DNA from 4 places in the Alteromonas sp. ABH4_453 genome. Region 2 is predicted to be linked to each of the others. Evidence: predicted binding sites of a transcription regulator. Region 2 holds the regulator's gene; each other region holds the start of a gene.
The links. Region 2 encodes sigma-54, which starts transcription at its own class of promoters, with help from an activator protein. Its sites were predicted from a motif close to GTTGGCACGNNNNTNGNNT; they were not measured.
Positions count from the first base shown of each region.

Region 1: ACXAGV_RS11445 (DUF1328 domain-containing protein) is a predicted target of sigma-54. The motif match lies at 1,091-1,109, and genes of this name have one in related genera.
Region 3: ACXAGV_RS18295 (DUF2884 family protein) is a predicted target of sigma-54. The motif match lies at 686-704, and genes of this name have one in related genera.
Region 4: ACXAGV_RS12700 (flagellar basal body rod protein FlgF) is a predicted target of sigma-54. The motif match lies at 755-773, and genes of this name have one in related genera.

Region 1 is NZ_JBSWXP010000005.1:148,818-151,021, reverse strand. It holds gene ACXAGV_RS11460 (DUF349 domain-containing protein) at 1-323, shown strand, start outside; gene ACXAGV_RS11455 (hypothetical protein) at 337-555, shown strand; gene ACXAGV_RS11450 (hypothetical protein) at 639-833, opposite strand; gene ACXAGV_RS11445 (DUF1328 domain-containing protein) at 872-1,048, opposite strand; gene ACXAGV_RS11440 (phosphoribosyl-AMP cyclohydrolase) at 1,518-2,162, opposite strand.
Region 2 is NZ_JBSWXP010000004.1:244,755-246,958, forward strand. It holds gene hpf (ribosome hibernation promoting factor) at 6-293, opposite strand; gene ACXAGV_RS09815 (RNA polymerase factor sigma-54) at 324-1,805, opposite strand; gene lptB (LPS export ABC transporter ATP-binding protein) at 1,879-2,204, opposite strand, start outside.
Region 3 is NZ_JBSWXP010000010.1:139,214-141,417, reverse strand. It holds gene ACXAGV_RS18305 (mechanosensitive ion channel family protein) at 1-208, shown strand, start outside; gene ACXAGV_RS18300 (hypothetical protein) at 284-475, opposite strand; gene ACXAGV_RS18295 (DUF2884 family protein) at 822-1,652, shown strand; gene ACXAGV_RS18290 (NAD-dependent epimerase/dehydratase family protein) at 1,819-2,204, shown strand, end outside.
Region 4 is NZ_JBSWXP010000006.1:19,302-21,505, forward strand. It holds gene flgE (flagellar hook protein FlgE) at 1-585, shown strand, start outside; gene ACXAGV_RS12700 (flagellar basal body rod protein FlgF) at 812-1,555, shown strand; gene flgG (flagellar basal-body rod protein FlgG) at 1,602-2,204, shown strand, end outside.

The DNA.
Region 1 (2,204 bases), on a different contig from region 2:
AATCTCTAGCCGAAACGTTAGGGAAGCGTTGGTCAAGCGTATTGGGTCAGTCTACTGGAAATAAAACAACCCAGCACGATAGACAATGGTTAACGGTAGCATTAGAAGTCGCAACAGGTATGCCTAGCCCAGATGCAGATGCATCTATACGCTCTAGCGTACAGCTACAAATGATGACATCTAAGCTGGAACAAGGCGAAGCGGCAACCGCTCCCGACATTCTTGCAGACTGGTTATCATATGACTCGATAAGCGAAGCAGAAAACTACTTGCTGCAACGGGTTGTTTCAGTTATTGATGCTCACCCTGAAATTGTTGCTTAAATGGAAAGCCCAAATGGAAAACAGTGTTGAGTTTCAATTTGAAACAGAAATGTCTGCTTATCGCTTTTTGAATACCGTAAAGCATATTGACGCAGAAGGGTTAAGAGTGAAGTTCGGACGTACGGATCATCACGTGAGTGTAAAATACCGTTACGGCGTGGGTGAATTTGATTCGACGCTATCTACACTAGACGATCTTGCTCGTGAGTTAGGTGGTGAAGAAGTGTCTTAACTAACCAGTTAGGTAAAACCACGTCGACTGTAAATACAAAAAGGGCCAGACATTTGTCTGGCCCTTTTTTGATAAAAACGTGATTAACAGTCTTTATCTTCAGCGTCTACGCCTTCTTTCACATCTTCACAAGCGTCTTCAACGGCATTACCTGCATCGGTAACCATCTCGTCTAGCTCTTCGCCTGCGTCTTCTGCTTCACCGTCACCGCAAGCTGCTAGTGATAGTGCAAATGCTGATGCTACTAGTACCTTTGATAAATTTTTAAATGAAAACATATCCTTACTCCTTTTTCCTATTGAAATACTTCTAACTTTTAGGCTCTTGGTGCTCTACCACGTAACGCATTTGCGATAAGTGAGATTACGAGCAACGCGATAAACACAAAGAAAAGAAATTGTGCGATACCTGTTGCTGCACCTGCGATGCCTCCAAAACCAAAAACTGCTGCAATAATGGCGATGATAAAAAATGTGATTGCCCAACCTAACATAACTAAATCCTCGTATTGCTTCCGTTACTTTCACTGTAACTAATGCTATCTTTGTGCCTGTTTTTTAAGTTATTGAAATATATCGATATAATTTAACTTTTATTTGATTTTGAGGCCGTATCTGCAGGCAATTAACGTCACGATTACACGTACGAATGCATTTTTTACATGATTGAGTAAGGCCCTTGTCAGCTAAGGGCCTTGGGCTGGGATTATTCTTTGATTCTTACCAGCTTCCGAAAAACATGAGAGAAAAGTTGTGGTTTGTTTTGGTGTCTGAATTGGCGCCTGGCGACGCAATATGATTATGTAAGTATCCCATCTCAAAGCGCCACAATGCGTTTTGCGCACATAGTTTTTCTCGTTAAAAATAAAAAAGAGGCAAAGCGAAAGGGAAGGAGCGCTTTGCCTGCAAAGGGAGAGTGTTTCTCCCCTCACACTTTCTAATAGTGGAGGGGCAATGGCTTATTTAGTTACCGTTTGGGTTGTAAGGTAACGACGATTGGTGGGCAACAATACGCAGGTCGCCGTCACTATCTTTGACATAGGCAAACGTGTATTCCACTTTCGTTTCGCCACCTTTTGTATCGGTAAAGAAGTAGTTACCCATCGCCACCGCCATGCGACAGCTGTTGTTGATAATACCCACATTATCGAATTTCACATTTGTGTAAGGCTTTATGGCAAAGCCTTTGTCCTCTTCGTAAGCGTCATTACCGCCAACAAAGTATGAAAGCGCAGCATCGAAGCTTGAACGGAACTGGTCGTTAGCTGCAAGTGTTGGTTTGAACAGTACGCTGCTCAAATCGTAACCGTACATGGCTTGTATAAAGTCTGCGGCCTCACCAGAGTAATCCCCCTTATTACTAAATACTGCACCAATCCGTACGATGCCATCGCCCCACATCTTTTGTGCCGTCACCACTTCTCGCTCAGTAATACATTCATCTGAATACAGTAATGCGTTATCCAGTGCGTTAGCTTTTAACACTGGCGCATTTGCACTTCGAGAATGATCCATCTGCGGCTTTGCAACTGCACTGCAGCCTGTTACTACCATAATCGAAGCTGCTACAAGTGTTGTTTTTGTCATTAACGAGCTTAGCTTTTTCATCTCCTGACTCCTCAGTCATTTGCAAAATAAATACGTGTTACT
Region 2 (2,204 bases):
AACTACTAATGTTTTTTCAGTTTTTCCTTATGCTTGATTACCTGCCGGTCGAGTTTATCAACCATGCTGTCAATCGCCGCATACATGTCGGTATTTTCTGAGGATGCGAATACTTCAGCGCCACTTAAATGAACGGTCGCTTCGGCTTTTTGATTTAATTTTTCAACGTTCAGGATGACATGCACATTAGAAATGTGATCAAAGTGACGTTCAAGTTTGCTGAACTTCGTATCGACATAATTACGCAAAGAGTCGGTGATTTCGACATGATGACCAGTAAGGTTGATTTGCATATTTCGTCTTCCTTATATTATTAAGCCCGTTTAAATAAGGCTTTTGCGTTGGTTCGACGGCGGGATCGATAACGATTCCCGGTATTTTGCTATTGTTCGCCTAGCGACTTTTATGCCTTGCTCGGCCAACAATGAAGCAATCTTGCTATCACTTAGCGGCTTACTAGGGTTTTCCGCAGCCACTAACTTCTTGATCAATGCACGAATCGCTGTAGATGAACACTCACCACCGGACTCGGTTGCTACGTGGCTTGAGAAGAAATACTTCAATTCAAAGATGCCACGGGGCGTATGCATATACTTCTGCGTTGTCACGCGCGAAATAGTCGACTCGTGCATATCTACCATTTCTGCGACATCATTTAGCACCATTGGTTTCATCATTTCCGGGCCGTGCTCAAAAAAGCCCATTTGCTGCTGCACAATGCAATTTGCAACCTTCATCAAAGTATCGTTGCGAGATTCAAGGCTCTTAATGAACCACTTGGCCTCTTGCATGTGTGAGCGGATGAATTGCGAGTCACTACTGTTTTTGGCACGGCGACTCATGGCAGCGTATTGCTGGTTTACACTTAACTTAGGCAAACTGTCAGGGTTCAGCTCAACCACCCAACGGCCATTTTTCTTGGTTACTGAGACATCAGGAATAACGTACTCAGGCTCTTTAGTAACTAAAGCACTACCTGGGCGAGGATTCAAGGTTTGGAGTAAACGCATTGCTTCGCGCAGCTGATCTTCTTTCAATCGGCTCTTACGCATTAGCGTGCGGTAGTCTTTACTACTCAGTAAGTCTGAATATTCTTCGATAAGTTGCTTCGCCTCTGTAAGCCAAGGCGTATCGTCTGAAAACTGACGCAACTGCACCATAAGACACTCTTGAGGTGTACGAGAACCTGAACCAATGGGGTCGAACATCTGAATGCGTTTGAGCACGCACTCTATTTCGTCCATTTCGATAGGCTCTTCTAGATCATCGTCGTTGACCGCTTCTAAGATATCGTCAAGAGTAACGGTTAAATAGCCTGATTCGTCAATTGAATCGATGATTGCTGTAGCGATGGCGCGGTCATTATCTGAAAAGTGAGTGAGGCGCATTTGCCAAAGAAGATGTTCTTGGATGTCTTCTGTGGTCTCACCTTGGAAGATTTGTTCATCATCATTAGAAGGACCAGGTGCTGGCGCGGAAGAAGCCGAATAATACTCATCCCAGGTACTGTCGATAGGTAGCTCATCGGGAAGATCATTTTTCTCCAGTGCATCTCCTGCTTCTAGCGTATCGCTTGATGCTGAAGCTGTAGCTTCAGCCGCGCTATCGTCACTATCGACATTATTCTTTTCTACCTGCGGCTCGTCGTTACCTTCTTCCACTTCTAAAAGCGGATTTGAATCGAGGGCTTCTTGTATCTCTTGCTGGAGATCAAGTGTAGAAAGCTGCAGCAGTTTAATAGCCTGCTGAAGCTGAGGTGTCATTGTAAGTTGTTGGCTAAATTTTAGCTGTAAAGATGGTTTCATCTACGTCTTATTTAAATGCTCTAAATTAAATATACCAGAGCGAAACTGAAAAATGACAATTAGGTTACACTAACTATAGCCTGAATTGTTCGCCTAGGTATACGTCCCTTACTTTTTGATTACTTAAAACCTGTTCCGCAGTTCCTTGCGCAATAAGCTCGCCATGACTCACAATGTACGCTTTTTCACAAACATCCAATGTTTCACGTACGTTATGGTCCGTGATAAGGATACCAATACCCCTATCTCGCAGATGCTGTATTATCTTCTTTATATCATTAACTGATATTGGATCAACACCGGCAAATGGTTCGTCTAACAAAATAAATTGTGGTTTTGCTGCCAGAGCGCGGGCAATTTCAACGCGGCGCCGTTCTCCCCCTGACAAACTCATCCCGG
Region 3 (2,204 bases), on a different contig from region 2:
ACAAAAGGAATGGGTGAGGTACGAAAAAGTACAGGCGGATATTTTCGACCACGTTATGGCTATGCTGGATTTGTTCGATTTACGCGCTTATCAACGTGATGGACATTTGTCGCTGCTTGCCCATCGCGAACAAAGCGCTTATAGAAACAGTCCTGAAAGCGACAATGCGCTTGAGGATGCTCAGGAGAAGAGCGAACCTAATCGATAAGGCAGTGATGAATAAAGACTAGTTCAAGACGAAAAAAAACCGGCTGAGATAGCCGGTTTTTTTAATGCTTATCGCTTAAGCCAATGCGTAGGCCATCAGTAAGCAAAGTACTAAACCAGTAACGCCAAAAAAACCGTACTCGATTTTTTCCTGCATACCTTCAGCACCTGCTTTAGCAGTCATAAAACCCATAACGATGCTGCTTAGCCCTAGCGTAAAGGCAATTAGCGCAACACCAAACATAATTGCATTAATCCAATCAGCCATTGTGATAACCCCTTAAAAATATTGGCGGTATTATGCACCAATAAATAAGATTTAACCATGCTTGGATTGGCTTAAATGTACCGCTATTGGTATTAATTGATCTTAGTCAAAACTACTAATTAGTTGGTAATCTCACTAAATAGTGTATTTAGCAGAGCATAAAGAAATCATCAAATATCACTAACCATTTGAAAGATATAGACTTTAAATATTGGCAAGGCCATTGCTCTACCTTAGGTATAACAGCGAGTATCGTTAGCGTCTATCTGACAGTGACACTACAACGCATTGCAGTTTGCTTCGAGCACTTTCGTTAACGCGTCACACGTAAATTAAGGAATGAACAATGTCTAAGAAACTATTACTTTCAGTTGCCCTTACCAGTGCTTTAATGAGCGGCCACGCTTTTGCGCATGACAGCAGCTTTCAAAACAACAGTTGTGACATGGAGCTTGATGGTCATATTCAATATTACCAAGGCGACCTAACGGTTCAGATGGATAATGGCTCAGTGATGATGATTGACTCCCATCACAATATGACCATTAACGGTGAATCAGTATCGCTTGACAGCGAACAACAGCGCTGGGTAAGTGAATATTACAACAACATTGATATCGCCATTCCTATGACGTTGAATATCGCCAGTGAAGGGCTACAAATTGCCAACGTGGCAGTAACTGAAGTGTTTACTGAACTGTTGGGTGGCGATCAAATGGGTGACGATTTCAATGAATTGTTTAACTCACTAGAAACCAAATTAAACACATCTTTTTATGATGACGAGGGCAATATCCGCGTAGACTCAACTAAATTCGACGAGCCAGGTTGGTTTGACGAAAGCTGGGAGCAAGAGTTTGAGGCACAAATTGAGTCTTTAATCAGTGAGTCTATGGGAAGAATTCTTATTGCCGTAGGGACACAAATGTTGTGGGAAGGCGGTGATATGTCTGAGTTTGAGCAAAAGATGGAGCGCTGGGGTGAAGATTTAGAATATCGCTTGGAAAGCCAAGCCGCTTCACTGGAAGAAAAAGGCGAAGCTTTGTGCAAAGTCTTGAAAAAAGCCGACTATGCCGAAGGTAAAATACAGGCATCTATATCAGGGCTAGATGACTTGAACCTGCTAGATATTGATCAAGACAACCACCATGACCACAACGACGAAATGAAAATGTAGTTGGAGAATTTAGCGAACTAAACGCGCAGAGCGAAACGATTTACAACTCTAACCACTCACCTTAGAAAACCGACTGTAACCCAGTCGGTTTTTCATTTTTACAGTTAACGACAATCACCCTACAGTTAATGTACTCTTAAGCCCTAAACAAAGGGGTATTAAAACAATGACTCAGAATGTAGTAATTAGTGGCTACGGCTGGTTAGCTGGCTATGTGGGCAACGCACTATCAGGCAAGGTCAATATTGTTGGCACCACTCGAAGCCAACAGAAACGCTTAGCGTTAAAAGAACAAGGTATCACCGCAATTGAATATGCACTGGGCGATGATACATCAGCGCTATGCAACCACCTACCAAACGCTACCTTATTGCTAAATATTCCCCCTGGTAGGAGAAACACAGATCTCGCGTCATTTACTGATAATATGCTGCAACTTATTGATGCTGCAATTAGCGCAGGCGTCGCGCATATTGTTTTTATCAGTACCACATCAGTATATGGAGATGACACAAGTAAAGTCATTACGGAACAAAGTGCCACAAACCCAAA
Region 4 (2,204 bases), on a different contig from region 2:
TCTCAAGGCGGTGATTTTTCTGGTATGGAAACGCCAGATGGCTTACCAACGTTAGATTTCAAGATGCAAACTGAAGCATTGGGCGCTGGTATTCTTGCAAATGGCTCAGACCCTACGCAGCAGATAAGCATAGATTTCAACCTTGATGTGAATAACGCTACGCCTAATGAACCGACTCAGTTCGCTTCAGCGTTTGAAGTAACCTCATTAGAACAAGATGGTTTGCCAGTAGGTCGACTGACGGGTATTGATATTGGCCCTGACGGCTTGGTACGTGCCACCTTCTCTAACGGTACATCAGAACCTATTGTTCGTGTTGCGCTTGTTCGTTTCTCTAATGAGCAGGGCCTGACGCAAGAAAGCAGTACTCAGTGGAAAGAGAGTATTCTTTCAGGTGAGGCACTCGCGGGTGAAGCAACAACCGGTACCTTCGGTGAGATTAATTCATCAGCCCTTGAACAAGCAAACGTTAACCTGACAACCGAGCTTATCGACATGATTATCGCTCAGCGTAACTTCCAGGCTAACTCACGAGCGCTTGAAGTAAATAATTCACTGAACCAGACTATTCTGAACATTCGATAGTTAACCTTTAGACTCGTTCGACGAAACAAAAAAAGCGGCAATGAATAGGCGGAAAAATCCTCTATCGTTGCCGTTATTTAAAAGAGCCGCGTCACAGCGGTTCTTTTATTTTCCTCATAATATCAATTTATTAGCTCCTATATTTTCTATTTGACGTAAAAATCCACAGGTTGGCATTGCCTTTGCAAAATCTTGTTTAAGGTTTAATCAGAGTCAAAAGTCAGTCATGGACAAACTTCTCTATATTTCAGCGAGTGGCGCATCCCAAGACCTATTAGGTACGGGGATTAGGGCCAATAATTTAGCTAACGCACAGACGACGGGTTTTAGAGCTCAGTTAGAGCAGGCTAGATCAATGCCGGCCTACGGCGAAGGCTTGCCAACCCGCGTATTTTCTATGACTGAAAGCCCGTCTAACAATTATGAGTCGGGCCCTATGATTAAAACGGACCGTGATTTAGATGTGGCCATTCAAGGCGATGGTTGGTTCGCTGTTCAAGACCAAAATGGTCAAGAAGCTTATTCCCGTGATGGTAACTTTAAATTAGGCGACGACGGAATTTTGACAGACATTCACGACCGGGTCGTGCTAGGAGACAACGGGCCGATTTTTTTACCTGTGCCTCTTGATAACCTAAACATTGCTGCTGACGGCACCTTGTCAATGAGACAGTTAGGCGCCCCGGCAAATGTTATCGAAGAAGTGGGTCGCCTTAAGTTAGTCTCGCCGAATTACGCCGACATGGAAAGAGGCACTGATGGCTTGTTTAGAATGGAAGATGGCTCAATTGCGCCAGCCAATGCCAACGTCAAAGTGGCGTCTGGCATGCTTGAAGGCTCAAACGTTAATGCCGTTGAAGAGATGGTAGACATGATAAGCCTTCAACGTCATTACGAATTACAAGTAAAAATGATGAAGCAAGCAGAAGAGCTTGATACTCGCGGTAACCAGTTACTGCGCATCCTGTAAAAGAATTTTTATCACCGTTGCCCTATGAGCAACGTCGGAGGTAAACATGCATCCAGCATTGTGGATTAGTAAAACTGGACTAGACGCCGCACAGACCGATGTGGCAGTGGTGTCTAACAATCTTGCGAACGCTTCAACAGTGGGCTTTAAAAAAGACCGCGCGGTGTTTGAAGATTTGCTTTATCAAAATATCAATCAGCCAGGAGGCCGTTCCTCTGCTGATACAGAATTACCTTCTGGACTTATGCTTGGTTCAGGCTCAAAGGTAGTTGCTACGCAAAAAGCGCATACGCAAGGTAACTTGCTAACCACTGAAAACGCTCTCGATATGTCAATCCAAGGCCGAGGCTACTTTGAGATATTGCAGCCTGACGGCACCATAGCATATTCAAGAAATGGTCAGTTTTCACTGAACGACCAAGGCCAGATTGTTACTTCGGGTGCGGGTTTTTTGCTTCAGCCTGAAGTGGCTATCCCAGAAGATGCGCAGCAAATCACAATCTCACAAGATGGTGAAATTAGCGTGAGCATACGGGGTCAAGCTGAACCCCAGGTACTCGGTCAGCTTAATATTTCCGACTTTGTTAACCCAACCGGCTTGCAACCAACTGGGCAAAACCTTTATGTAGAGACAGCGTCAAGCGGCGCG